DNA from 2 places in the Erwinia sp. genome. Region 1 is predicted to be linked to the other one. Evidence: predicted binding sites of a transcription regulator. Region 1 holds the regulator's gene; the other holds the start of a gene.
The links. The regulator ArgR, encoded in region 1, controls arginine synthesis, uptake and breakdown. The targets are predictions, from matches to a motif close to ANTGAATAAAAATACANT.
Positions count from the first base shown of each region.

Region 2: the regulator ArgR is predicted to act here: its motif matches at 17,750-17,767, upstream of argC (N-acetyl-gamma-glutamyl-phosphate reductase).

Region 1 covers NZ_DALZCD010000225.1:308-6,671, reverse strand. The annotation lists gene RTK32_RS16385 (NAD-dependent succinate-semialdehyde dehydrogenase) at 1-1,350, shown strand, start outside; gene RTK32_RS16380 (hypothetical protein) at 1,401-1,670, shown strand; gene yhcN (peroxide/acid stress response protein YhcN) at 1,740-1,997, opposite strand; gene yhcN (peroxide/acid stress response protein YhcN) at 2,091-2,360, opposite strand; gene yhcN (peroxide/acid stress response protein YhcN) at 2,444-2,707, opposite strand; gene argR (transcriptional regulator ArgR) at 3,118-3,588, opposite strand; gene mdh (malate dehydrogenase) at 4,005-4,940, shown strand; gene degS (outer membrane-stress sensor serine endopeptidase DegS) at 4,976-6,034, opposite strand; partial or broken gene RTK32_RS16345 (PDZ domain-containing protein) at 6,112-6,364, opposite strand, start outside.
Region 2 covers NZ_DALZCD010000012.1:5,430-28,594, reverse strand. The annotation lists partial or broken gene menA (1,4-dihydroxy-2-naphthoate octaprenyltransferase) at 1-432, opposite strand, end outside; gene hslU (HslU--HslV peptidase ATPase subunit) at 601-1,932, opposite strand; gene hslV (ATP-dependent protease subunit HslV) at 1,944-2,474, opposite strand; gene ftsN (cell division protein FtsN) at 2,565-3,587, opposite strand; gene cytR (DNA-binding transcriptional regulator CytR) at 3,748-4,785, opposite strand; gene priA (primosomal protein N') at 4,985-7,183, opposite strand; gene rpmE (50S ribosomal protein L31) at 7,399-7,611, shown strand; gene metJ (met regulon transcriptional regulator MetJ) at 7,688-8,005, opposite strand; gene metB (cystathionine gamma-synthase) at 8,249-9,409, shown strand; gene RTK32_RS01980 (bifunctional aspartate kinase/homoserine dehydrogenase II) at 9,412-11,841, shown strand; gene metF (methylenetetrahydrofolate reductase) at 12,053-12,955, shown strand; gene RTK32_RS01970 (hypothetical protein) at 13,044-13,622, shown strand; gene ppc (phosphoenolpyruvate carboxylase) at 13,662-16,313, opposite strand; gene argE (acetylornithine deacetylase) at 16,551-17,702, opposite strand; gene argC (N-acetyl-gamma-glutamyl-phosphate reductase) at 17,874-18,878, shown strand; gene argB (acetylglutamate kinase) at 18,894-19,670, shown strand; gene RTK32_RS01945 (argininosuccinate synthase) at 19,690-20,904, shown strand; gene argH (argininosuccinate lyase) at 20,983-22,356, shown strand; gene RTK32_RS01935 (glutathione peroxidase) at 22,457-23,165, opposite strand, start outside.

The DNA of each region.
Region 1 (6,364 bases):
ACGGGTGAAGTGATAACTCAGGTCGCGCGCGCCGGTAAAGCAGAAACCGAGCGGGCCATTACCGCTGCGGCAAAAGCCTTTCCTGCCTGGCGGGCCAAAACCGCCAAAGAACGTAGTGAAATCCTTTACCGCTGGTACCAGCTGATCGTCGACAACAAAGCCTGGCTGGGCAAACTGATGACGGCGGAACAGGGCAAGCCGGTTAAAGAGGCCGAAGGCGAGGTCGAGTATGCCGCCAGCTTTATTCAGTGGTTTGCCGAACAGGCAAAACGCGCTAACGGTGAAATTATCCCCCCCGCTAAAGCGGGATCGCGCATTCTGGCTACGCGTGAACCCATCGGCGTGGTCGCGGCTATTACGCCCTGGAATTTCCCCATGGCGATGCTGACGCGCAAACTGGGACCCGCACTGGCCGCCGGCTGTACCGGCATTATCAAACCCGCCAATAACACGCCGCTGTCGGCCTTTGCGCTGGTCGCACTGGCGAAAAAAGCAGGCGTGCCTGATGGTGTGTTGAATGCCGTGGCGGGGGATACCAAAGCCATCAGCGAGGCCATTATGGCCAGTCCGGTGGTCAGAAAGATCTCTTTTACCGGCTCCACCGAGGTCGGCAAGCTGCTGATGCGTAACGCCGCCGAAACGATGAAAAAAGTGTCGATGGAGCTGGGAGGTAACGCGCCCTATATCGTATTTGAAGATGCGGATATCGACGCGGCTGTAAAAGGGGCCATTGCCAACAAATTCCGCAATGCGGGCCAGGTGTGCGTCAGCGTTAACCGCTTCTTTATTCACAACAGCGTTTACGACCGCTTTGTCAGCCAGCTGGCGGAAGAGGTGAGCAGGCTAAAGGTGGGGAACGGCAGTGAGGAAGGTGTAGTAGTGGGCCCACTCATTGAAGCGTCCGCCGTAGATAAGGTGGAACAGCACGTTAAGGATGCCAAAGCGAAAGGCGGGGAAATCGTTGTCGGCGGTGACCGACACGGACTTGGCGGTAATTTTTGGCAGCCAACGGTCATTGCCGAAGCCAATGAAAAGATGATGCTGGCCAGGGAAGAGACGTTCGGCCCGGTAGCTGCCTGTTTCCGTTTCGACAGCGAAGAGGAGGTCATCCGTCGCGCCAATGATACCGAATTTGGTCTGGCCGCTTATTTCTATACTCGCGATGTACAGCGTATTTTCCGCGTGTCGGCAGCGCTGGAAAGCGGCATGATTGGCATCAATGAGTGCGCGGTATCCACCGAGCTGGCACCGTTTGGCGGCGTAAAAGAGTCCGGACTGGGACGGGAAGGATCGGTGCTGGGACTGGAAGAGTTTTTAGAGGTCAAAGCCCTGCATATTGGGGGACTGTAACTCACCGGGCGGCCCGGCGTCGCCCGACCGTTTTCCCTGGGAGCGGCAGTATGAGAACAGAAATTTTTGATTTTAATGAGATCGTAGACCAGGCGCATTTTCTCCGTCAGTTCAGCGAGCGCTTTTCGCTAAGCGATCGGCTTATTACGGACCTGGACAGCCTGTGGGATGTGGTAAGTGAAAGGTTGCTGCCGCTGCCGCTGGAGATCGTGTTTGTGCATCTCGGCACAGGTCAGCGTCGGCGCTATGGCGCGCTAATTCTGCTGTTTGATGAAGCAGAGGAGGAGCTGGAAGGCGAGCTGCGCTTTAATGTGCGCTGAAACGAAAAAGGGCCCCGGCGAACGGGGCCAAAAGGTTCGTCATAAACCGTAGGGTACGGTGACGAGGAATTACTTGTAGAGTTCAGCGGTAACGTGCCAGCGATCGTCATTGCGTGCTTCTATAACGCGATAGGCGCTGGCACCTTGCTCATCCGCTTTCTGCGACAGCTGCTGACGGATATCCATCGGTGCACCCGCTATGCCACCTAACGAAATGGTGCCTGCAGATTGCAGATTTTGTGATTGCTCTGCGTTAACCAGCTGTGCAGCGGAAGCGCCGAAAGAGAGTACGGAGAGCAGGCTTAGTACGGCAAAAGTTGTTTTCATGATTTTCTATCCTCATTGTCATCAACAACCCGCGTCTGAAACCTTTCAGGTCGTCGACAGAGAGGCAGGTTCAACGCCTGCCCGTCGCCCATCTTATTTATAAAGTTCTGCGGTCGCGTGATAGTTGCCGTTGTTGTAGGCCTCAATCACCCGATAGGATTTTGCGCCCTGTTCGTCAGCTTTCTGTGAAAGCTGCTGGCGAATAGTGGTTGGCGCGCCATCAATGCCGCTGACGCTGATGGTCCCTATAGACTGCAGATTTTCACTGGCAACCTGTTGATCGGTCACAAGGTTAGCCGCGCTGGCGCCGAAAGAGAGAACGGAAGCCAGACCTAATACAGCAAGCGTAAATTTCGTGTTCATAGCAGATGCTCCAGAAGTAGGGCGATAACCGAAAGGGCTGTAAAACGTTTATTATTCTTGGGGTTATCGTCAGGGTTAAAGAATTATTTATACAGCTCAGCCGTGGCATGGTAGTTGCCGTTCAAATAGGCCTCTACCACACGATAGGCCTTAGCGCCCTGGGCATCGGCCTTTTGGCTTAGCTGGGCATTAATATCCGTAGGGGATGCGCTGACGCCGCTCACGCTGACGGTGCCGATCGATTGCATGCTTTGCGCCTGATCCGCGTTAACAGATTCAGCTGCAAAAGCACCAAAAGAGAGCACGGAAAGCAGGCTAACGGCAGCCATACTGGTTTTTACGTTCATGAAATTTTTCCTCGTCGTTGTTTTTATCGTGTTGTTAGTGTGATTCACATCACGAAAAAGAGTATAGATCTAATAACGGAAAATATTAATAGCATGCTAATAATGTTTTGTTGCGATATTTAAGCCGTTAACCACTTTTTAATAACGTTCGGTTATAAAAGATGCTTATAATTTGCCCTGGTCAGGTTAAATACGTCTAAAAACATTGAGATAGATCAATTTAACCATTTGTGCGCTTATTTGTGGCAGATCACACTATGAGACGAGAGTCCCTGGATTTAAACGGCGGCAAGGGGGGAATAATAGAGTGGATTATGCTGTTTTATCGGCGGGTGAGCAGAGAGATATAAAGCGCCGACGGTCGTCAGCGCGAAGGAAAAACGATAAAAAACTGCATAAAAACCGGCAGTTTATGACGACTGATCGAAAAATTTCATCACGGAATCACGCAGATGCCTGATGCTAACGTGACGAGCCGGCGTGATAAAAATGGTGTCATCACCGGCGATGGTTCCCAGGATACCTTCTGGCTTGCTGAACGAGTCCAGCATTCTGGCAACCAGCTGTGCTGCACCAGGGCTGGTATGGATCACGATAAGCGCATCGTTATGATCGATATCAAGCACCAGGTTTTTTAACGGGCTGCTGGTGGTCGGCACGCTTAACTCGGCAGGCAGACAGTAAACCATCTCCATTTTGGCGTTGCGCGTGCGCACGGCGCCAAAGCGCGTCAGCATACGCGACACCTTAGACTGATTGATATTATCAAAGCCCTGTTCCTGGAGCGCAGTGACGATCTCGCCCTGCGAGCTAAATTTTTCTTCTTTTAATAAGGCCTTAAATGCCTTAATGAGATCTTCTTGTTTTGCTGGATTACGCATAGTTTTTCGCTAGAGGTCGCAAGGAAATTCCCACTCGGGATAACGATCTATTATGCATTTTTTTGAATTTTTATGCAAATAAAGCCGTTCTCTTACGCCGTCTTACCCGTGCTGCCGACTATTCTTCTGAAAAATTCGCCTTATTGGGCAACGTCACGCACAATAAGTGAACAGATTGTTATAAAATTGATGTTGTTTGGCTAAGTATTAACGGTGTAGGGTAGCGGTGATCGCGTTGCCTGCAGCCATGAATGGCCTTAATCGGCAGCGTGCGATCAGTCCCTCGTCGCTTTATCCTGTATGATGCGCCATCGTGTATAAGGGTAAAGATCGTCGCTCAGGCCTCGCAGGCCAGATATGCTCATAAGCAAATGATTCCACGGCACTTCCCCCTCAAAAATAATAAGGAGTTTAGGATGAAAGTTGCAGTTCTCGGCGCGGCTGGCGGCATTGGCCAGGCACTTGCTCTTCTGCTTAAAACCCAACTTCCGGCAGGTTCAGAGCTCTCACTGTATGATATCGCGCCTGTGACGCCTGGCGTGGCTGTCGATCTGAGCCACATCCCTACGGCAGTGAAAATCAAAGGCTTTAGCGGAGAAGACGCCACGCCTGCTCTGCATGGCGCCGACGTCGTTCTGATCTCCGCGGGCGTGGCGCGTAAGCCGGGTATGGATCGTGCAGACCTGTTTAACGTGAATGCTGGTATCGTGCGCAACCTGATTGAGCAGGTCGCCGCTACCTGTCCAAAAGCGTTAATTGGCATCATTACTAACCCTGTTAATACCACCGTGGCTATCGCCGCCGAGGTTCTTAAGAAAGCGGGCGTTTACGATAAAAACAAACTGTTTGGCGTGACCACGCTGGATATTATCCGCTCTGGCACCTTCGTGGCGGAGCTAAAAGGTAAAGATCCGGCGGCGCTGAACGTGCCGGTTATCGGTGGCCATTCAGGCGTGACAATCCTGCCGCTGCTGTCACAGATCCCGGGGGTAAGTTTTACCGAACAGGAAGTAACCGACCTGACTAAACGCATCCAGAATGCGGGTACGGAAGTGGTCGAAGCCAAAGCCGGTGGTGGCTCCGCTACGCTGTCGATGGGCCAGGCTGCGGCGAAGTTTGGCCTGGCGCTGGTGCGTGCATTACAGGGCGAGAGCAATGTAGTGGAGTGCGCCTACGTTGAAGGCGATGGCGCTCACGCTCGCTTTTTCGCTCAGCCACTGCTGCTGGGGAAAAACGGCGTTGAAGAGCGCAAACCGATAGGGGCTTTAAGTCCTTTTGAAGAGCAGGCTCTGCAGAACATGCTGGAGACGCTGAAAAAAGATATTGCTCAGGGCGAAGAGTTTGTGAAGTAATCTATTCAGGGCCAGCTTGCGCTGGCCCTTGCTGTTTAATTGCCTGGATATTCCAGCACGGTAATTTGCAGCGTCATCTTGCGATCGTTACGCAAAATATCCACGTCAATCGCTGTCCCCGGTCGGATTTCGGCCACCTGATCCATGGTTTCCAGTGCCGAAACGGCTGGCTTATGGTTCACGCTGACGATCACGTCATTAACCTGTAAGCCCGCTTTCGCCGCCGGCCCACCCTGCGACACGTTGGTCACGACGATACCCTGAACGTGGTCGACGCTGCCATTTTGTCCGTGCATTTGTGGGATTTCACGCCCGCTGATGCCGATAAAGCCACGAATAACACGGCCATCACGGATAAGCTTGTCCATAATCTTCGTGGCCAGCGCGCCAGGAATGGCAAAGCCAATGCCTTCCGGTGTCTCGCCATCGTTACTTTTATCAAACGACAGCGTATTGATGCCCATCAGTTCGCCCAGTGAGTTAATCAACGCGCCGCCGGAGTTCCCTTTGTTGATAGAGGCATCAGTCTGCAGGAAATTCTGATAGCGGGAAGGGCTAAGGCCAACACGTCCCGTGGCGCTGATAATGCCTTGCGTTACCGTCTGACCGATGTTGTAAGGATTACCGATGGCCATGACCAGATCGCCAATATGCGCCACACGCTTGGGATTGACAGGAATCACAGGCAGGCCGGAAGCCGTGATTTTTAATACAGCCAAATCAGTCAGGCTATCCGATCCTACCAGCATCGCTTCAAAAATTCGGCCATCCTGAAGCGCTACGATAATCTGATCGGCATCATTGATGACGTGTTTATTGGTCAGAATATAGCCACGGGCATCCATAATCACGCCTGAACCCAGCGTACGGATTTCCAGATTATGGGCCGACGCGTTGGCGCTGCGATTATAGACGTTTACTACCGCAGGTGCAGCGCGGCGTACAGCCGCGTTATAGCTCACGGGCGCCTGGTCAGCGCTGTCATCTTTTAACGTAAAAAAATTATTGCCGATGCGCAGCGCGGGCAGCGCGACCAGCAGCAGGCCTGCTATCACCAGGCCAAAAAGCACTGAACGCATAAGTTTAGGAAACATGGCTTTAACTGATGAATGAATAGACGACGGGCAGGATACCATGAGTCGGGCGGACGCGCAGGTGTCCGCCCGAAGTTTTAACGTAAAAGCAGGTAGAGGCTCTCACCGTTGCGGATCACGTTCAGGGCCAGCAGCGAAGGTTTTGCCGCCAGCTGCTTACGCAGATCGGCCAGGCTTTCAACGCGTGTGCGGTTAAGCCCGATAATAATATCGTCTTTTTGCAGGCCAAACTGGGCGGCTGGCGTGCCTTTCTCGACGTTATCCACGCTGACGCCTTTCGTGCCGTCTTTCGCCGCACCATCGCTTAACGTGGCGCCCTGGAGGGCAGGG
Region 2 (23,165 bases), on a different contig from region 1:
GATGGCGGCCACGATGGCCAGCGCGCCCAGCGCCAGGAAGCCCAACATATCGGCAAGGCTCTGACAGGCACGCACCACCAGCGTTACGCCTGCGATCAGCGTCAGCGCCACCGTCAGCGTCAGCGCAAAACGCATCTGTTTCAGGCCAATCAGGCCTTTTTGCATCCCACGTAGCGGACCAAGGCGGTCAGGTGTATCGCTGCCTTTAACCGCATCGCCATAGTCGTTGGCCAGATTGGACAATATCTGCAGTAACCCGGTTGTCAGCAGCGTCAACAGTGCGACAGCCGGATCGAAATGGCCTGCTCGCCAGGCCAGCGCCGACCCCGTTATAACCGACGCGCAGGCTAAAGGCAGCGTACGTAAACGCAAGCTTTCCAGCCATGCACGAAGGGAGGTAAAAGCCGGAACTGCAGAGATATTGTCGCTCATCAGGCTGGGCCTTTGCTGAAAAAGGAGTGTCGGGAAGCGACCAGTTTACTGGCTGCCCGCGCGTAAAAAATTAATCCACGTCAGGAATTGAGCGGGAAAGCAGGGGAGACAGAAAAGAAAAAACCCCGCGCGTGAGCAACGGGGTTTGAGACGAAGCGAGTCGGAGCTTTACAGAATAAAGCGGCTAAGATCTTCGTCCGCTACCAGCTCGTCGAGATGTTTCCCAACGTAATCGGCATCGATAGTAATCGATTCGCCGTTAAGGTCGCTGGCGTCATAGGAAATATCTTCCATCAGACGTTCCAGAACGGTATGCAGACGGCGCGCGCCGATATTCTCAGCGGTTTCGTTTACCTGCCATGCAGCAGCGGCAATGCGGCTGATACCGTCTTCCGTAAAGTGGATATCCACGCCTTCTGTTTTCATCAACGCTTTGTACTGTACGGTGACGGACGCGCTTGGTTCAGTCAGGATACGTTCAAAGTCGTGCGTGGTCAGCGCCTGGAGCTCGACGCGGATCGGCAGACGGCCATGCAGTTCCGGGATCAAATCGGAAGGGCTGGCCACCTGAAACGCACCGGAAGCGATAAACAGAATATGGTCGGTTTTAACCATACCGTGCTTGGTAGAGACGGTACAGCCTTCTACCAGCGGCAGCAGGTCGCGCTGCACGCCTTCGCGGGAAACGTCCGGGCCGGAGCTTTCGCCACGCTTACAGACTTTATCGATTTCATCAATAAACACGATACCGTGCTGCTCGACTGCATCGATCGCTTCCTGCTTCAACTCTTCCGGGTTGACCAGCTTGGCGGCTTCTTCTTCAATCAGCAGCTTCATCGCTTCTTTGATTGGAAGCTTGCGTGGCTTCTGCTTCTGACCGCCGATGTTCTGGAACATCGACTGCAGCTGACTGGTCATCTCTTCCATGCCCGGAGGGGACATAATTTCGACACCCATCGGTGCAGCAGCCAGATCGATTTCGATCTCTTTATCATCCAGCTGGCCTTCACGCAGTTTTTTACGGAAAGACTGACGCGCTGCAGAGGGCTCGGCGGCCGCTTCTGACTGGCCCCAGTTATTTTTAGCCGGTGGGATCAGGACATCAAGGATGCGCTCTTCGGCCATCTCTTCGGCACGATAGCGGTTCTTTTCAATCGACTGTGAGCGCACCATTTTGATCGCGGAGTCGGTAAGATCGCGGATGATGGAATCCACTTCTTTCCCCACATAGCCCACTTCCGTGAACTTAGTGGCTTCAACTTTGATAAACGGCGCGTTAGCCAGCTTGGCCAGGCGACGGGCGATTTCGGTTTTACCCACGCCGGTCGGGCCAATCATCAGGATATTTTTAGGCGTTACTTCATGGCGCAGCTCTTCGTCGAGCTGCATACGGCGCCAGCGGTTGCGCAGGGCAATGGCGACGGCACGCTTGGCGCCATCCTGGCCAATGATAAATCTGTCCAGTTCACTGACGATTTCGCGCGGGGTCATTTCAGACATAATCAGGGTCCTTACGCTTTAGACGATAATTCTTCGATAGTAAGATTGTGGTTGGTATAGATGCAGATATCGCCTGCAATACCCAGCGCTTTTTCCACGATGTCGCGCGCGCCAATATCGGTGTTTTCCAGCAATGCACGAGCCGCAGCCTGTGCGTATGGGCCGCCGGAGCCGATGGCGATCAGATCGTTTTCTGGCTGGATCACGTCGCCGTTACCGGTAATGATCAGCGAGGCGTTTTCGTCGGCTACGGCCAACAGGGCCTCGAGTTTGCGCAGCATCCGGTCGGTACGCCAGTCTTTAGCCAGCTCGACCGCCGCTTTCACCAGATGACCCTGATGCATTTCCAGCTTGCGTTCAAACAGCTCGAACAGCGTAAAGGCATCTGCGGTTCCACCAGCAAAACCAGCAATGACCTTATCATTATAAAGACGACGCACTTTTTTGACGTTGCCTTTCATTACGGTGTTGCCGAGCGTAGCCTGGCCATCACCGCCAATTACTACCTGGCCGTTGCGTCGTACACTTACAATTGTTGTCACGGGCAGACCCCTTGTTACAGTCAGAAGATCTCCCCGCAGGCCTACTGCGGGGCAATGATGGGATCAGATATGGGGGGAATCTGGAGGGTTTCAACCCCCCAAAGAGACAGGAATACAATTTGAGTGCCCGCTGCCGCGCAGGCGTTTCAACGTGCTGTCGGCCGCGGTGCGGCTGTTGTAAGGGCCGACGATAACGCGATTCCAGCCGCCGCCGCTGGTAATTTTGCTTTCAAAGCCTTCAAATGCCAGCGAGGCACGTACGGACTCCGCCTGATCGCTGCCTTTGAATGAGCCACACTGCACCATCCAGCGCTGCGCTTTCTCTTTTTCGACTTCTTTCGGCTTCTCGGTTTTTGGCTGTGCCTGCGTTTGTGCCTGCGCCTGACGGGCAGGTTCATGGGCGACCGCTGGCTGCTGGCTGTGCTGCGGCAGCATATGCTGTTGCTGCACCTGTACCGGCTGCTGGCGAGTCTGCGTCTGCACCGGTTGCTGACGCGGTTGTGTCTGTTGCTGTACTTGTACCGGCTGCTGACGCGGTTGCGTCTGCGGCTGTATCTGGCGTGAAGGCTGGGAATCGTAAGGATATGACGTCTGCGGCTGGCGCTGTTGCAGCTGTGTCTGCTGCTGTTGCTGCTGGCGCTGTAGCGTTTGCTGGCGCTGGGCAGGCGTCTGTTCGTTCCACGGCACTTCGTTCAGCTGGGTAGGCTGTTGACGCATATCGGCCTGCATCTGCTCCAGCAGCTGACGCTGTTCGTCGGTCAGTTGCGTAGGCGAACGCACTTCACCTCCGGCTGAAGGCTCCACGGGAGTCGGCACGGAAATCTGACGGTTTTCCAATTCTTTAATATAGCGCCAGCGTTCTTCAGGCTTGGGGGGCAGGCCGTTGCCAACCGCTTTGTGATCGGAAAGGACCGGTGCCTCTTCCTCTTTTTTATGATGGGCGATAAACCATAATCCACCGACAAACGTCACCAGTACCGCGACGGCCAGACCTACGATAATCTTTGATACACCCGAGCCGCTGCTGCGCTTTTTACTGCTGCCGCGGGCGTTGCTCTTTTTGCGACGCGTCCCTGTCGAACGCCCGCGGCCTACGTAATCTTTTTGTGCCACTATCGTTCCGCTAATAATCAATGAAAAGTAAGGTCGGGCCAGCGAGCTGACCTGCAGCTCGCCATGTTACTCAAGGGCCGGAAGTTTGACCAGCAGGGATGCGGGTAAGAATCTCCCGAATCCGGGTTTTGTTATCCGAAAAGTTGAATTTCGCTCGCGGTTACGCTTTTTCTCGCAGCGCGGGCGCCGTACTGCCGCGGATCTTTATTTCAAAATCCAACAGACGGGAACCGCTGTTTACCAGCTTGCCCTGCAGCTGCTCCAGCAACAGGTTCATTGCTTCACGGCCAATATTGAAACGTGGCTGGGCAATGGTGGTCAGCTGGGGATCGCTGTAGCGTGACAGCTCGATATCATCGAACCCAATCAGCGACAGATCTTTAGGGACACGTAGCCCCATTGTTTTTGCCTGCGCCATTGCCCCCAGCGCCATGATATCGCTGTGGCAGAAAAGGGCATCCGGCGGTTGCGGTAGCTGCATCAGCTGTTTTAACGCGCGACTGCCGGCGTCGAAAGTGAAGTCGCCGCGGATGATATAGCGTGGATCCAGCGCGATACCGTTACGCTGCAGCGCCTGAATATAGCCCTGTAGACGATACTGACACAGCGGCATCGCCTGCGGCCCTGCCACGCAGGCGATACGCTCGTGACCCAGCTTGAGTAAATGGTTTACCGCCTCGAACGCCGCCGTCAGGTTATCGATATGAACGGTGGGCAGCGCCAGGTCGGGTGCAAATTCGTTTGCCATCACCATCGGCGGCAGATTGCGCTGCTCTTCCGGCCCCGTTTCAAAAGGCACCTGCGAGCCCAGCAGCACCATGCCGTCAATCTGTCGGGTCATCACCAGATTCAGGAAAGCGCTCTCCTGGCGGTTTTGGTGAGCGCAGTCGCCGATCAGCACCAGATAGCCTTCATCGGCTGCCACCGATTCCACGCCGCGAATAATTTCACTGAAAAAGGGATCGCAGATGTCAGGCACTATCACCAGTATGGTGCGGGACTCGCTGCGTCGCGGGTGACGAATCATGGCATGGGGTGAGTAGCCGACGGCAATCACCGCCTCATCGACTTTTTGGCGCGTGGCGGCAGAAACCTTTTCCGGACTCATCAGGGCGCGGGAAACGGTTGCCGTCGACACGCCCGCTTTTTCCGCCACGTCTTTCATCGTGGCGCCCACGGTTTCTGGCTTGTGCTCCACCGCTGTTCTCCTCGTCCCGGTCTGTTGGCCGCCCGGCATTAGCCGGAAATAAAAGGCTTCTTGCCAGCTTTATGGCTGACCCTCACCGTGAAATTAACCAATGCTAATCAATTGCGTTACTTAATTTGCATAAAAATAGTGACTTGTGCGACTTTTTTCGAGCTGTCTCGCAATCGGAGGCCCACTGTTCTACGGAATTTCAGCTTTCGGTGGGATCCACATCCAGCGTCCATTTCACCTTACGCGACTGCGGCAGCGTGCCCATCAGCGGCAATGTTGCCTTGATCAGCCGCTGCAGCAGCGCGCGGGAAGGATGCTGAAGCAGGAGCTGCCAGCGGTAGCGCCCGCCGCGCTTGGGCTGGAGCGCCGGAACCGGACCCATTACCCAAAACGCCTCATCCTTAAGCGGGCTGGCTTCCAGCAGATTGCGCAGCTGCTGTAAAAAGAGCGCGGACTGCTGATTATCGTGATCTTCTGAACGGAACAGCGCGTGGCTGGTAAACGGCGGCAGAAAGACGGTTTTGCGTTCGACCAGCGCCTGCTGCGCAAAAGCGTCGTAACCCTGATGCAGCAGCGTTTGCAGCAGAGGGTGTTCAGGATGGTGCGTTTGCAGCATCACTTCACCCTGCTTTCCGGCGCGACCCGCGCGGCCAGCCACCTGGGTATAAAGCTGGGCAAAGCGCTCGGCAGAGCGGAAGTCGGCAGAAAACAGTGCGCCGTCGACGTCCAGCAACGAAACCAGCGTCACGTCAGGAAAGTGATGGCCTTTAGCCAGCATCTGCGTGCCGACCAGGATGCGGGCGCCGCCGCGATGGACGTCGGCCAGATGCTGTTCAAGCGCGCCTTTGCGGCTGGTGGTGTCGCGGTCGATGCGGGACAGGGGCACGCCGGGAAACAGCTCGCTCAGGTTTTGTTCCAGCTGTTCGGTGCCCAGGCCGACCGGCACCAGATGCGTCGAGCCGCACTGCGGGCACTGGTTCGGCACAGGACGTTGGCTGTCGCAGTGGTGGCAGCGCAGCTGGCGGTGGTGCTGGTGCAGCGTATAGTAGCGGTCACAGCGCTGGCATTCGGCTATCCAGCCGCATTCGTGGCAAAGCATCGCCGGAGAAAAGCCGCGTCGGTTTAAAAAGAGCAGCACCTGATTGTCTGCCTGCAGGTGCTGACCTATCTTTTTGATCAGCATTGGCGACAGACCCCCCTGAAGCTTCACGCCTTTCAGGTCGATCAGCTGCTGCGTGGCCTGACGCGCGTTACCCGCTCGTTTACTGAGGTTCAGCTGGCGATACTTGCCCATTTGTACGTTGTGCAGTGTTTCCAGCGCTGGCGTGGCGGTGCCCATAACAATCGGGATATTTTCCTGACGGGCGCGGAAAACGGCCAGATCGCGCGCCTGATAGCGCCAGCCCTCCTGCTGCTTGTAGGAGCTGTCGTGCTCTTCATCAATAATAATCACGCCCAGGTGGGCAAAAGGCGTGAACAGTGCCGAACGGGTCCCGATAACAATAGCCGTTTCACCCTGGCGCGCGCGCAGCCAGACCGCCAGCCGTTCGCTGTCGTTAAGCGCGGAATGCAGTACATCTACCGGCGCGTTAAAGCGCTCGCGGAAGCGGGCAATAGTTTGCGGCGTCAGGCCGATTTCCGGTACCAGCACCAGCGCCTGTTTGCCGTTAGCCAGCACATTTTCCAGCACGCTCAGATACACTTCGGTCTTGCCGGACCCGGTAATGCCAGCCAGTAGCCAGGCGGCGAAACGGTCGTCTTCTGCCCGCATGGCGCCTACGGCCGTTGCCTGTTCGGTATTCAACCGCAGCCGTTCGCCCTTGACGGCGTAATGCGTCCGCCAGTCCTGCGGCGCGCGCTGCTGCGTCTGAAGATCGCATAATCCTTTGGCCCGTAACGCCTGAAGCGTGGCATCGGTGATGTCGTGCTGGCCAATTTCATGGCGATAGAGATTACGCTGGCGCAGCGCCGCCAGTGCCTGCTGCTGTTTTGGCGCGCGCTTCAGGCTTTCCGGCGCGGTTTCCCGACCGGTTTCCGTGATAAACCATTGCCAGAGCGGCGCTGCCTGTGCGGGTTTCCCCTGGCGCAGCAAAACGGGCATAGCGTGGAACAGCACTTCACCCAGCGGATAGTGATAGTAGTCGGCTGCCCACAGCAGAATGCGCCACAGCGAAGCGGGATAGAGCGACTCGTCGTCCAACACCTCATCAACAGGCTTTAACTGGTCGAGGGGAAAGTCGCTGGTTTCAGCAAGCCCTACCACTACGCCAACCGCTTTGCGTTTGCCAAACGGCACGCTGACGCGCGCGCCGGGTACTACCGCCGGCAAATGTGCAGGCAGCAGATAGTCAAAATTGCGGGCAAGCGGAACGGGCAGAGCGACCTGAACGACGGGCATGAATTTATCCGGATGAAATTATGAGCGGGATAGTGTACACTGTGTCTTCCTGAATGTGCGGATTCGATTGCAGCGAGCGGTTATTTTCTGTATAGTTCGCCGCCGTTGATACGGCATTTTGGTATCAAATCACCTGAATTATTAATCTTCGTGTGGTGCCGGTGCAGGGTATTCCTGGCACGGGAGAGCGACACGGCCTTAACTGAGGTTTTCCCATGAAAAAAGGTATTCACCCAAATTACGCTGAAGTTACTGCTAAATGTTCTTGCGGTAACGAAATCAAAACCCGCTCAACCGTGGGTCACGACCTGAACCTGGACGTGTGCGGCAAATGCCACCCGTTCTACACCGGCAAGCAGCGTGATGTTGCCAGCGGTGGTCGTGTTGACCGCTTCAACAAGCGTTTCAGCATCCCAGGCAGCAAATAAGTCGCCTGCACGAAGCGGATACCGTTTCGGATGCAACAAAAAACCCAGCCTCGGCTGGGTTTTTTTATGTCTGCGCTTAATATTCCCAGGTATCGGGATCGACACCCATTTCGCGCATGATCGCTTTGGCTGCTTCCGGGATTTCGTCGCTGCGCTCTTTGCGTAGATCGACATCATCCGGCAAAGGCTGGCCGGTAAAAGCATGCAGAAACGCTTCACACAACAGCTCGCTGTTGGTGGCATGACGCAGGTTGTTAACCTGACGACGGGTACGCTCGTCGGTCAGAATCTTCAACACTTTTAACGGAATGGATACCGTAATTTTTTTTACCTGCTCGCTCTTTTTACCGTGCTCAGCGTAAGGGCTGATATATTCGCCATTCCATTCAGCCATGGGTTACCTTAGTCATCATTAATATTTACTGTGCCGAAATTCAGCTAATTATGCCCGAAGTTGGGCTATGCCACACTGCTTTGCGCCCCTTTTGGTGGGGAGCAAAAAGGTAATATTACCGGTTATTGACAGATTGCTCAATCTATACGCAAAGACATTTAGAAGTCCAGATGTATTGACGTCTATCTGTTCCCTGTTATGCTGGTGGCTCTTCTTTCTTTCTCCTGCAGGAATTTATGCACCATGACGCGTAAACAGGCAACCATCGCGGTACGCAGCGGCTTGAATGATGACGAACAGTATGGCTGCGTTGTCCCGCCAATCCACCTTTCCAGCACCTATAACTTTACCGATTTCAACGAGCCTCGGGCACATGACTATTCGCGTCGCGGTAATCCTACCCGTGACGTGGTACAGCGCGCGTTGGCCGAGCTGGAAGGCGGCGCAGGCGCGGTCATGACCAATACCGGCATGTCGGCGATCCATCTGGTTTGCACCGTCTTCCTGAAGCCGGGCGATCTACTGGTGGCCCCGCACGACTGCTATGGCGGCAGCTATCGTCTGTTTGATAGCCTGAGCAAGCGCGGTGCATATCGCGTGAAGTTTGTCGATCAGGGTGATGAGAAAGCGCTGCACGCCGCGCTGGCAGAAAAACCGAAGCTGGTGCTGGTGGAAAGCCCGAGCAATCCGCTGCTGCGCGTGGTGGACATTGAGGCTATCTGCAAAGCGGCGGCGGAAGCGGGCGCGGTTAGCGTGGTCGATAACACCTTCCTCAGTCCCGCGTTGCAAAACCCGCTGGCGTTGGGCGCCGATCTGGTGATCCATTCCTGCACGAAATACCTCAACGGCCACTCTGACGTGGTGGCAGGCGCGGTGATTGCTAAAGATCCCGAGCAGGTGAAAGAGCTGGCCTGGTGGGCCAATAATATCGGCGTGACCGGTGCGGCTTTCGACAGCTATTTACTGCTGCGCGGTCTGCGTACCCTGGCGCCGCGGATGGCCGCTGCCCAACGCAACGCGCAGGCCATCGTAGATTATCTGAAACAACAGCCGCTGGTAAAAAAGCTGTATCATCCTTCACTACCGGAAAACGCGGGCCATCAGGTTGCGGCTCGCCAGCAAAAAGGCTTCGGCGCGATGCTCAGCTTTGAACTGGACGGCGACGAGCAGACGCTGCGTCGTTTTCTGAAGGCGCTGGAACTGTTCACGCTGGCTGAGTCGCTGGGCGGGGTAGAAAGCCTCATCTCTCATACCGCCACCATGACCCATGCGGGCATGTCAGCCGAGGCGCGAGCGGCAGCCGGCATTTCAGATACGCTGCTACGCATTTCCGTAGGGATTGAAGATCACGAAGATTTAATTGCCGATCTGGATAATGCATTTCGGATAGCGGCTAAGAGGTAAGCATGAGTCATTCAGCAGTGGCAGCAGGCGCGCGTCAGCTGCATAAATTTGGGGGCAGCAGCCTTGCCGATGCCAAATGCTATCTGCGGGTAGCGGGGATCATGGCTGAATACAGCCGTCCAGGCGACGTGATGGTGGTTTCCGCGGCGGGCAGCACCACTAACCAGCTAATCAGCTGGCTGAAGCTGAGCCAGAGCGATCGCCTGTCGGCGCATCAGGTGCAGCAGGCGCTGCGACGCTACCAGAGCGAGTTAATCAGCAGCCTGCTGCCGGCACAAATAGCGGACGGGCTGATCGGTGAATTTATCCGCGATCTGGAAAAGCTGGCCGCTCTGCTGGATGGCAACATAACCGAAGCCGCCTATGCGGAAGTCGTGGGGCACGGCGAGATCTGGTCGGCACGGCTGATGGCGGCCGTATTAGAGCAGCAGGATATGGCGGCGAGCTGGCTGGACGCGCGAGAATTTCTGCGTGCCGAACGGGCCGCTCAGCCCCAGGTTGATGAAGGGAAATCCTGGCCGCTGCTGCAGCAGCTGATTGCTCAGCATCCCGGCGAGCGCCTGGTGGTGACCGGCTTTATCAGCCGCAACGATGCGGGAGAAACCGTGCTGCTGGGCCGTAACGGCAGTGACTATTCGGCTACGCAAATCGGCGCGCTGGCTGGCGTGTCGCGCGTCACTATCTGGAGCGACGTAGCGGGCGTCTATAGTGCGGATCCGCGCAAGGTGAAGGACGCCTGTCTGCTGCCGCTGCTGCGGCTGGATGAGGCCAGCGAGCTGGCGCGTCTCGCCGCGCCGGTGCTGCATACCCGTACGCTGCAGCCTGTTTCCGGGAGCGATATCGATCTGCAACTGCGCTGTAGTTACCAGCCGGAGCAGGGCTCAACGCGTATTGAGCGCGTGCTGGCTTCCGGTACGGGCGCCCGGATCGTCACCAGCCACGACGATGTTTGTCTGATTGAGTTCCAGGTTCCGCCGCAGCATGATTTCGCTACGGCACAGAAAGAAATTGAGCGTCTGCTTCAGCGCGCGCAGCTGCGTCCTCTGGCTACGGGCATCCATCCGGATCGCCATCTTTTACAGCTTTGCTATACCTCGGAAGTGGTTAACAGCGCGCTGACGCTGCTGCAGGATGCCGGTATCCCCGGCCGCTTACAGCTGCGGGAAAGCATGGCGCTGGTGGCGCTGGTGGGCGCGGGCGTCTGCCGCAATCCGCTGCACAGCCACCGTTTCTGGCAGCAGCTGAAAGACCAGCCGGTCGAATTTATCTGGCAGTCGGAAGAGGGGATCAGCCTGGTTGCCGTACTGCGTGTAGGGCCAACCGAGCATTTGATTCGGGGTCTGCACCAGTCGCTGTTCCGGGCAGAAAAGCAGGTCGGTCTGATGCTGTTTGGCAAAGGCAATATTGGCTCCCGCTGGCTGGAACTCTTCGCGCGCGAACAGGAAACTTTATCGGCGCGCACGGGCTTTGAATACGTTTTAGCGGGTGTGGTCGACAGTCGACGCAGCCTGCTAAGTTATGAAGGTCTGGATGCCAGCCGCGCGCTGGCCTTCTTTGATGACGAAGCGGTGACGCGGGATGAAGAGTCGCTGTTTCTGTGGATGCGGGCGCACCCGTTCGACGACCTTGTGGTGCTGGACGTCACCGCCAGCGAACAACTTGCCGAACAATATCTGGATTTCGCCAGCCACGGTTTCCATGTGATTGGCGCCAATAAAGTAGCAGGCGCGTCGAGCAGCGATCGCTATCGCCAAATCCGTGATGCCTTCGCCAAAACCGGTCGGCACTGGCTGTATAACGCTACCGTCGGTGCCGGATTGCCGGTTAACTACACCGTGCGCGATCTGCGTGAAAGCGGCGACAGTATCATTGCCATCAGCGGCATCTTTTCCGGCACGCTTTCCTGGCTCTTTTTACAGTATGACGGCACCGTGCCGTTTACCGAGCTGGTGGATCAGGCATGGCAGCAGGGACTGACCGAGCCCGATCCCCGGGTCGATCTTTCCGGGCAGGACGTGATGCGTAAGCTGGTCATTCTGGCTCGTGAGGCAGGTTACGATATCGAACCGGATCAGGTGCGCGTGGAGTCGCTGGTGCCGAAAAGCTGTGAAAGCGAGTCGGTCGATCACTTCTTTGAGAACGGCGAGGTGCTGAACGAGCAGATGCAGCAGCGCTTCGAAGCTGCGCAAGAGATGGGGTTGGTACTGCGTTACGTGGCTCGCTTTGATGCTAACGGCAAGGCTCGTGTCGGCGTTGAGGCCGTCCGTGAAGACCATCCGCTGGCGGCGCTGCTGCCCTGCGATAACGTCTTCGCCATCGAAAGCCGCTGGTACCGCGACAACCCGCTGGTGATACGTGGGCCAGGCGCGGGACGTGACGTAACGGCAGGCGCTATCCAGTCCGATATCAACCGGCTGGCCCAGCTATTGTAGTTTCTCTCCGGGCCGCGCTCACGCGGCCCTTTGATTTTCTTCACTTCTTTTTTCTGTATGAATTTTATTCACATTCGTTGAGAATTTGTCACGCTGCGGCATCATTTATCTGTTGACGGAAAACCGCGAATCGGTCACTTTGAATGTCTGGACGTCTAAACGTATAGACATTCAATAGGGCCGTTTCATTCTGCGATCGATGAGGTAAGCCATGAGTTTTTTTCACGCCAGTCAGCGCGAAGCACTAAACCAGAGTCTGGCCGAACTGCACGGACAAATTAACGTCTCGTTTGAGTTCTTTCCGCCGCGCACCAGCGAAATGGAACAGACCTTGTGGCACTCAATCGATCGCCTTAGCAGCCTGAAACCAAAATTCGTCTCGGTTACCTACGGCGCGAATTCAGGCGAGCGCAACCGCACGCACACTATTATTAAAGGCATTAAGGATCGCACCGGGCTGGAAGCCGCGCCGCATTTAACCTGCATCGACGCCAGCCGCAGCGAGCTGCGCGCTATTGCACAGGATTACCGGGACAATGGGATCCGGCATATCGTGGCGCTGCGCGGTGATTTGCCCCCGGGCGGCGGCAAACCGGAGATGTACGGCGCGGATCTGGTGGCGCTGCTAAAGGAAGTGGGTGACTTTGATATCTCTGTTGCCGCCTATCCGGAAGTGCATCCTGAAGCCAAAAGCGCGCAGTCAGATTTGATTAACCTGAAGCGCAAAATCGACGCGGGCGCAAACCGGGCCATCACCCAGTTCTTTTTCGATGTGGAAAGCTATTTACGCTTTCGCGATCGCTGCGTTATCGCCGGAATCGATGTGGAAATCGTGCCGGGTATTCTGCCGGTTTCCAATTTTAAGCAGCTGCAGCGTTTTGCCACGCTGACCAACGTGCGCGTGCCGGGATGGATGACCAGCATGTTTGCCGGACTGGACGACGACCCGGAAACCCGCAAAATGGTAGGGGCTAACATAGCGATGGATATGGTGAAAATCCTCAGCCGTGAAGGCGTGAAAGACTTCCATTTCTATACGCTGAATCGGGCGGAAATGAGTTACGCCATTTGCCATACGCTGGGCGTCCGTCCTGCCGTGGCCGTGCCGGCCTGAGGAGTGAAAGCCCGATGCCGACTCGTTTACGCGGGGCGGCATTTTTTTTATGATAAATGTTTCTCAGGGAAGGCAACATCAGGAACTCATGCACAACATTATCAGGGAAATAAAACGGCTTGGGGTAAAAGGGTGCTTACTGACGGTTTTTTTTATCGTTGCGCCTTTATGGGCGATGACGTTCTGGTCCGGCCTTTCGCGCAACGTTTATCTTGCCAGTACGATGAATGTTTTTTGGCTCGCAGGTACAGTCGGTGTGATTGCCGCCGTACTGATTACCCTCATCGCCGTTGTTTTCTTTCGTCACCGCCTGACGCGGGTACAGCTCGCCAAACTTTTTTGCTACAGCGTCTTTATGATCGGCGTGTTTTCGTTACAGCTGCCTTCCGCGCTGGTGCGCTATCTCCCCCATCAAAGGCTCCAGTATCTGACGGAATATGACGTCTCTTTCCCTGGCCCCAGCCACGGCAAGTCGGGCCGTTGCGAAATGGGATTGTGGCTTAAAGATCGTCATCTTAACCGCTGGATACAGTTTTGCAGCAGCAGGGCATGGATCGCCGCAAATTGCGAAAGGGGCATGGACAGAATAGAAGTGGTGGAAGAGGCCAATCAGTACGGCGTCAGGGTGGTCAATTATTGGTGCGCCTGGTCACCCATTAAACCGTAAAAGGCGCTCATCTCTGGTGGAGATGAACGCCATCAAGCGTTAGCCCGTATTACGCATTCCCGCCGCGACCCCGGCAATGGTCACCATGAGTGCCTGCTCCACGTACGGGTCCGGCTCCTCACCGTTGATGTCCTGCAGGCGGGAGCGGTGCAGCAGCTCGGCCTGCAGCACGTTCAGCGGATCGGTATAAACGTTGCGCAGCGCGATGGATTCAGCGATCCATGGCAGGTCAGCCATCAAATGCGCATCGTTGGCGATGGTCAGCACCGCTTTGATATCGGAAGCCAGCTGGTCGCGCAGCTGCCTGCCCAGTGGCCACAGAGTGTGATCCACCAGCCGCTGATCGTAATATTCGGCCAGCCACAGGTCCGCTTTGGCAAATACCATTTCCAACATGCCCAGACGCGTTGAGAAGAAGGGCCAGTTGCGGCACATGGCCTCCAGCTGATCCTGATGGCCCGCCTGCATCGCTTTTTGCAGCGCTGCACCGGCACCCAGCCATGCTGGCAGCATCAGGCGGTTTTGCGTCCAGGCAAAGATCCAGGGTATCGCCCGCAGCGACTCCACTCCGCCAGTGGGGCGCCGCTTGGCCGGACGGGAACCCAGCGGCAGCTTGCCCAGTTCCTGCTCCGGCGTAGCCGAACGGAAATAGGGCACAAAGTCGGCGTTTTCCCGCACGTAGCCCCGATACATCTCGCATGAATCCGCGGAAAGCTGATCCATAATGCTGCACCAGGCGGCTTCCGGCTCCGGCGGTGGCAGCAGGTTGGCCTCAAGGATTGCGCCGGTATACAGCGTCAGGCTACTGATGGTGACTTCCGGCAGGCCATATTTAAAGCGGATCATTTCACCCTGCTCGGTGACGCGCAGGCCGCCTTTCAGGCTGCCCGGTGGTTGGGAAAGCAGTGCCGCATGGGCCGGTGCACCACCACGGCCAATAGTGCCGCCGCGTCCGTGAAACAGCGTCAGCGCGATGCCCGCCTTTTCACAGGTTTTGATCAGCGCATCCTGTGCCTGATACTGCGCCCAGCTGGCCGCCATCACGCCCGCATCTTTTGCCGAGTCGGAGTAGCCAATCATCACCATCTGCTTGCCTTTGATAAAGCCGCGATACCAGTCGATATCCAGCAGCTGACGCATCACGTCGTTGGCGTTGTTCAGGTCGTCCAGAGTTTCAAACAGCGGTGCGACCGGCATGGCGAAGGGGATACCCGCCTCTTTAAGCAGCAAATGTACTGCCAGCACGTCGGAAGGCGTTTTCGCCATGGAGATAACGTAAGCGGCAATGGAGCCTTTCGGCACTTCCGCCGCCACGCGGCAGGTATCCAGCACTTCCTGCGTCTCGGCGCTCGGCTCCCACTGACGCGGCAGCAGCGGACGTTTAGAGGTCAGCTCACCGATCAGGAATGCCTGTTTATCGGCTTCCGACCAGCTGGCGTAGTCGCCCAGGCCTAAATAGCGGGTGATTTCCGCAATGGCGTCGGTATGGCGTGTGCTCTCCTGGCGCAGATCGATGCGCACCAGCGGCACGCCGAAGCATTTGACGCGGCGCAGCGTATCCAGCAGCTGGCCGTTGGCGATAATGCCCATGCCGCAGGCCTGCAATGACTGATAACAGGCGTAGAGCGGATCCCAAAGCTGCTCGTTAGAGATCAGCAAATTATCGGGACGGGCAGGCCGCTCGCCCTTCAGACGGCATTCCAGATAGGCCTGAGTTGCCAGCAGCTGGGCGCGCAGGTTTTTCATGATTTCGCGGTAAGGTTCCAGCGCCTCCGGATTGCCGCACAGTTCGCGGACGTCTGGCGTACATTCCGACATCGATAGCTCGGAAACCAGCACGGCGATATCGCGCAGGAACAGATCGGTGGCTTTCCAGCGGCTTAATTGCAGCACATGGCGCGTAATTTTAGCCGTCACATTCGGGTTGCCGTCACGGTCGCCGCCCATCCATGACGTAAACGTCACCGGCACAAAGTCCACCGGCAGCTTTACGCCAAACGACGCTTCTACCTGTTCGTACAGCTCGCGCAGAAAGGCCGGAACGCCTTCCCACAGGCTGTTTTCTACTACCGCAAAGCCCCATTTAGCTTCATCGACCGGCGTCGGACGATATTTACGGATTTCGTCCGTATGCCAGGCCTGCGCAACCAGCTGGCGCAGGCGGCGCATAATCTGCGATCGGTCGTAGTCAGAAAGATCGTTGTGATCCAGCTGCTTCAGACAGCTGTTGACCTCAACCAGCTTGTGGATCAGCGTGCGGCGGGTAATCTCCGTCGGGTGCGCCGTCAGGACCAGTTCCAGAGACAGGGATTCAATAGCCTCGCGAATGTTCGCTTCGGTCAGATTGGGCTGTTGCTTCAGGCGTTCAAACGTTTTCGTCAATAGTTCCTGATGACTGGCGCCTTCGCCTTTGGGGGAAATAGTGTGGTACTGCTCGGCAACGTTGGTCAGGTTCAGAAACTGGCTGAAGGCACGCGCAACCGGTAACAGTTCATCATTGGATAGATTTTGCAGCGTGGTAAGCAGCTCTTTACGGTGGGCATCGTTTCCCGCGCGGGACGACTTGGAGAGTTTACGGATGGTTTCCACCCGTTCCAGGATGTTCTCGCCAAGCGCATCCTTAATCGTATCCCCGAGGAGTTTGCCGAGCATACTGACGTTACTTCGCATTGCGGAATATTGTTCGTTCATATGACCCCTGACCGTTATTTTTATCACTCTCTACCGTCGCCGGTATAACATTGCCTTTTATCTAGCCACGTTCCCTGCCATCCGTCAATTGACTTAAACGCGCACGAACCTGTGGCTAACTAGCGGTAATTTAAGAAATTTAACAAGGGTGTAGCGGGATAAGTTATTCTTATCGTGAAACAGGGAATAAAGCCGGGGTAAAAGGCCTTTTAACCAGCCAAATGCCCCGCGTTTCACTCAGTGATAACAAAAATGCTGCACAACCTGCGTAATGAGCTCGCGGGTAGGTTTAATAAACGCGGTATCAAGATATTCATCCGGCTGATGCGCCTGGTTAATCGATCCCGGCCCTAAGACTAACGTCGGGCAGATCTCCTGAATAAACGGCGCCTCTGTGCAGTAGTTCACGATGCTGGTTTCCGTCCCCAGCAGCTTTTCCACGACTTTCACCAGCCGATGGTCGGCAGGGCATTCATAACCAGGGATGGGCGGATGCAGCTGACTGACGTTGACGCGGCCGGGCCAGCGTTCGCTGACGGGGGTCAACGCCTCGTTAATCAAGCCCTCCAGTTCGTTTAGGGTCATGCCCGGCAGCGGCCGTAGATCCATATGCAATTCACAACAGGCACAAATGCGGTTAGCGGCATCACCCCCGTTGATGTGACCAAAATTCATGGTGGGATAAGGAATGGCGAAGCCGTCGTGGTGATAACGTGTTTTCAACGTATTGCGCAGCGCCATCAGCTGCGTAATCGATTCATGCATCAGTTCAATGGCGTTGACGCCGCGTGAAGGATCGCTGGAGTGGCCGGACTGGCCCTCAATGCGGACAACGTTCGACATGTGTCCTTTGTGCGCGTGTACCGGTTGAAGCGAGGTGGGCTCGCCGATAATGGCGCAGTCGGGCCGCACGGTGGCGTTTTCAGAAAAATATTTCGCACCCGCCATTGAGGTTTCTTCGTCGGCCGTTGCCAGCACGTAGAGCGGTTTCGTCAACTTCTTCACGTCAACATCGCGCAGCGCATCAAGGATAAAGGCGAAGAAACCTTTCATATCGGCGGTCCCCAGGCCATACAGCTTGTTATCGTGCTCGGCCAGCGTAAAGGGATCGCGCGTCCAACGGCCGTCGTCGAACGGTACGGTGTCGCTATGACCGGCCAGCAGCAGGCCGCCAGCGCCGTCGCCAGTCCGGGCCAGCATATTAAATTTATGGCGCGTGCCGGGAACCGGCTGGACTTCCACCTCAAAGCCGAGATCGCGAAACCAGCCTGCCAGCAAACTGATTAAAGCTTCATTACTCTGATCCATCGCGCTGTCGGTGGCGCTGATGGACGGCGTGGCAATCAACTCACGGTAAAGCTCAATAAAAGGCGGTAATTTTGTCTTCACTGTTGACAGTCCTTGCGTTAGGATAGTATCAATATTCATGCATTAATAGTGAATAAAAATACATTAATGGCGTGGGGATGGAAACCAAATTTCCTGCATATCCGGCGCTAACCGCGTGGGAATACGGCGTAAAGCCGTCGCCCCCAACCCGAGACCGTTATAAGGTGCCCGATGTTAAATACGCTGATTGTTGGTGCCAGTGGCTATGCTGGCGTAGAGCTTGCGACTTACCTGAATCGTCACCCTCAGGTGAACATAACCGCTTTAGCGGTATCGGCGCAAAGCCCTGACGCAGGAAAATTGCTGTCCGATCTGCATCCACAGCTGAAAGGGATTATGGACATCCCGCTGCATCCGCTGGCGAACGCGGCGGAGTTCGCCGACAAAGTGGACGTCGTCTTCCTGGCGACGGCGCACGAAGTGAGCCACGATCTGGCGCCTGAATTCCTGGCCGCTGGCTGCGTGGTATTCGATTTGTCCGCGGCGTTTCGTGTTAACGACGAAAGCTTCTTCACCGACTATTACGGCTTCCCGCATCAACATAAAGCCTGGCTGGAAAAAGCCGTTTATGGCCTGGCGGAATGGCAGCAGAACCCATTAAAAGAAGCGCAGCTGATTGCCGTGCCGGGCTGCTACCCGACCGCCGCCCAGCTGGCACTGAAGCCGCTGATTGAAGCGGATCTGCTGAACGAAGCGCAGTGGCCGGTCATCAACGCCACCAGCGGCGTCAGCGGCGCGGGGCGCAAAGCGTCCGTTACCACCAGCTTTTGTGAAGTCAGCCTGCAGCCCTACGGTATTTTCACCCATCGGCACCAGCCGGAAATCGCCGCGCACCTTGGCGTACCGGTCATCTTCACGCCGCACCTGGGCAACTTCCCGCGCGGTATCCTGGCGACCACCACCTGTCGGCTGAAAGCAGGCGTGACACGTGAGGACGTGGCGGAAGTTTTCCATAACGCCTACCACGATAAACCGCTGGTGCGTGTCTATGATAAAGGCGTGCCGTCGATCAAAGGCGTGGTTGGCCTGCCGTTTTGTGATATTGGCTTTGCGGTGCAGGGTGAGCACGCGATTATCGTCTCGGCAGAGGATAACCTGCTGAAAGGCGCGTCATCGCAGGCGGTGCAGTGTATGAATATTCGTTTCGGTTTCCCGGAAACGCAGTCGCTTATTTAATCAGTGAGAAAGCCCATGACCAATCCTTTAATTATTAAACTCGGCGGCGTGTTGCTGGATAGTGAAGAGGCGCTGGCCCGCCTGTTTGACGCGCTGGTAGCGTACCGCGAAACCCACCAGCGGCCACTGCTGATCGTTCACGGCGGCGGCTGCCTGGTCGACGAACTGATGAAGAAGCTGGCGCTGCCGGTGAAAAAGAAAAATGGCCTGCGCGTAACGCCAGCCGATCAGATCGATATCATTACCGGCGCACTGGCGGGCACCGCCAATAAAACGCTGCTGGCCTGGTCGAAAAAACACGGCATTGATGCCGTTGGCCTGTGCCTGGGCGACGGCGGCAGCGTTAACGTGGCGGCTTTTGATGAAGAGCTGGGGCATGTAGGGCAGGCGACGCCTGGCAACCCTAAACTCATTAATATGCTGCTGGACGCAGGCTTCCTGCCGGTGATCAGCTCTATCGGCATTACTGAAGACGGTAAGCTGATGAACGTCAATGCCGATCAGGCTGCTACCGCGCTGGCCTCGACGCTGGGCGCCGATCTGGTCCTGCTTTCCGACGTCAGCGGCATTCTGGACGGCAAAGGCCAGCGCATTGAAGAGATGACTGCCGCACTGGCGGAACAGCTGATCGCGCAGGGCATCATTACTGACGGCATGATTGTTAAAGTTAACGCTGCGCTGGATGCCGCCCGCACGCTGGGCCGCCCGGTGGATATTGCCAGCTGGCGCCATGCCGAGCGGCTGCCAACCCTATTTAACGGCGTGTCGATTGGCACCCGGATCCTCGCTTAACCGGTTCAAGGAAAAGACAATGCAAGATAAAAGCATCAAAAAAATCGTTCTGGCTTACTCTGGCGGTCTGGATACCTCCGCGATCATTCCATGGCTGAAAGAGAACTATGGCGGCTGTGAAGTGGTGGCTTTTGTGGCCGATATTGGCCAGGAACGTGGCGATCTGGAAGGTGTTGAGCAGAAAGCGCTCCAGTCCGGCGCTTCCGAGTGCCACGTAGTGGATCTGCGTGAAGAGTTTATCAGCGATTATGTCTATCCCGTGCTGCAAACCGGCGCGCTGTATGAAGGCACTTATTTGCTGGGTACGTCAATGGCGCGTCCAATCATCGCCAAAGCGCAGGTGGAACTGGCACTGAAAGTTGGCGCGGATGCGCTGTGCCACGGCGCGACCGGTAAAGGTAATGACCAGGTGCGTTTCGAAACCACCTACACCGCGCTGGCACCGCAGCTGAAAGTCGTCGCGCCCTGGCGTGAGTGGAACCTGCGTTCCCGTGAAGCGCTGCTGGACTACCTGAAAGAGCGCAATATTCCGACCACCGCGTCGCTGGAAAAAATCTACAGCCGTGACGAAAACGCCTGGCATATCTCTACCGAAGGCGGCGTGCTGGAAAGCCCATGGAACGCGCCGAACAAAGATTGCTGGGTCTGGACTGTCGATCCGCTGGAAGCACCGGACCAGCCTGAGCAGGTGACGGTATCCGTCGAGAAAGGCCGCGTGGTTGCCGTAAATGGCGAGGCGCTGAGCCCGTTCGGCTGTCTGGAAAAACTGAATGTTATCGGTGCTAAGCACGGCGTAGGCCGTATTGATATCGTGGAAAACCGTCTGGTGGGCATTAAGTCTCGCGGCTGCTACGAAACCCCTGGTGGCACCATTATGGTCAACGCGCTGCGGGCGGTTGAGCAGCTGGTTCTGGATCGCGATAGCTTTAAATGGCGCGAGCAGCTGGGGCATGAGATGTCCTACGTGGTGTACGACGGCCGCTGGTTCGCCCCGCTGCGTAAATCTATCCAGGCCGCAGCCGAATCGCTGGCGGAAGAAGTCAACGGTGAAGTGGTGCTGCAGCTCTACAAAGGGCAGGTAACGGCTACCCAGAAGAAATCCGCTAACAGCCTCTATTCAGAAGAGTTTGCTACCTTCGGCGAAGACGAAGTGTATGACCATCGTCACGCGGGCGGCTTTATCCGTCTGTTCTCACTCTCTTCACGTATCCGTGCACTGAACGAGAAAAAGTAAACCGGTAGTTTGCCGGGTGTAATCAGGCGGCGCAGGCCGCCTTTTGAAAAAACTCAACGAATTTAAGGGAGCACTGACATGGCACTTTGGGGTGGACGGTTTACTCAGGCAGCAGATCAACGTTTTAAACTGTTTAATGACTCGCTGCGCTTTGACTATCGTCTGGCAGAGCAGGACATTGTCGGATCCGTAGCCTGGTCCAAAGCCCTGGTGACGGTCAACGTGCTGACCGCAGAAGAGCAGCAGCAGCTGGAAGGCGCGCTGAACGTGCTGCTTGAAGAAGTGCGCGCGAATCCACAGCAGATTCTGGAAAGCGACGCGGAAGATATTCACAGCTATGTGGAAGGTCGTCTGATTGAGAAAGTGGGTGCGCTGGGCAAAAAGCTGCATACCGGGCGCAGCCGTAACGATCAGGTGGCTACCGATCTGAAACTCTGGTGTAAAGCGCAGGTCAGCGAGCTGCTGAGCGCCACGCGTCAGCTGCAGCAGGCGCTGGTGGCAACGGCGGAAGCGAATCAGGATGCGGTCATGCCGGGCTATACCCATTTGCAGCGCGCCCAGCCGGTGACCTTTGCACACTGGTGCCTGGCTTATGTAGAGATGCTGGCGCGTGATGAAAGCCGCCTGCAGGATACACTGAAACGTCTGGACGTCAGCCCACTGGGCTGCGGCGCGCTGGCCGGCACGGCTTACGAGATTGACCGCGAGCAGTTGGCCAGCTGGCTGGGCTTTGCTTGTGCCACGCGCAACAGCCTGGACACCGTTTCCGACCGCGACCACGTGCTGGAACTGCTCTCCGACGCCTCTATCGGCATGGTGCATCTTTCGCGCTTTGCTGAAGATCTGATTTTCTTCAATACCGGCGAATCTGGCTTTGTAGAGCTGTCCGATAAGGTCACTTCTGGCTCTTCACTGATGCCGCAGAAGAAAAATCCCGATGCGCTGGAGTTGATCCGCGGCAAGTGTGGCCGTGTCCAAGGCGCGCTGACCGGCATGATGATGACGCTGAAAGGCCTGCCGTTGGCCTACAACAAAGATATGCAGGAAGACAAAGAAGGGCTGTTCGATGCGCTGGATACCTGGTCAGACTGTCTGCATATGGCGGCGCTGGTGCTGGACGGCATCCAGGTGAAGCGTCCGCGCTGCCAGGAAGCGGCAGAGCAGGGCTATGCCAACGCGACCGAACTGGCTGATTATCTGGTGGTTAAAGGCGTCCCGTTCCGCGAAGCACACCATATCGTAGGCGAAGTGGTGGTAGCGGCCATCGGCAAAGGTGTGGCGCTGGAAGCGCTGAAGCTGGAGGAGTTACAGCAGTATAGTGAGGCGATTGGTGCGGATGTTTATCCCGTTCTGTCGTTACAGTCCTGTCTGGACAAGCGCAACGCGAAGGGAGGCGTGTCTCCCCATCAGGTGTCGCTGGCTATTACTGACGCGAAAAACCGGCTGGCGTAAGCCAAAAAAAGGCGGGCATCAGGCCCGCCAACGTAGTTTCGACTTATCTTATTAATTTTAGGCACATAAGAGGGCGGGCAGTGGCTCGCCTTCTTAATTCTCAGGCTAAAAAGAACTGTTCCAGATCGTCGCTGCCGCCGATGTGGCGTCCACCGATGAAGACCTGAGGAACGGTTGCACGACCGGTGACGGCGCGCAGGCTAACGGTGGTAGCATCCTGACCCAGCACGATTTCTTCGTACTGAATACCACGATCCAGCAGCATCTGCTTGGCTTTAGCGCAGAACGGGCAGCCCGGTTTGGTAAACAGCGAGACGGACTCCTGCACCTTAAATTCCGGCGCCAGGTAGCGCAGCATGGTATCGGCATCAGAGACTTCAAACGGGTCGCCCGGCTTGTTTGGTTCAACAAACATTTTCTCTACCACGCCGTTGCGAACCAGCATGGAGTAGCGCCATGAGCGTGGACCAAAGCCCAGATCCGCTTTCTCGACCAGCATTTCCATGCCGCGAGTGAAATCGCCGTTGCCATCCGGGATAAACGTAATGTTGTTAGCATGCTGATCGGCTTTCCACGCGTTCATAACGAAAGTGTCATTGACCGATACGCACAGAATGTTGTCCACGCCATGTTTTTTGAAAACGTCTGACAGCTCGTTATAGCGCGGCAGATGGCTGGATGAACAGGTTGGCGTGAATGCGCCTGGCAAAGAGAACACGATGACAGTTTTGTCTTTAAACAGCTCGTCAGTCGTGACGTCTACCCAGCTGTCGCCCTGACGTGTGTGGAACGTGACCTGTGGGACTGAC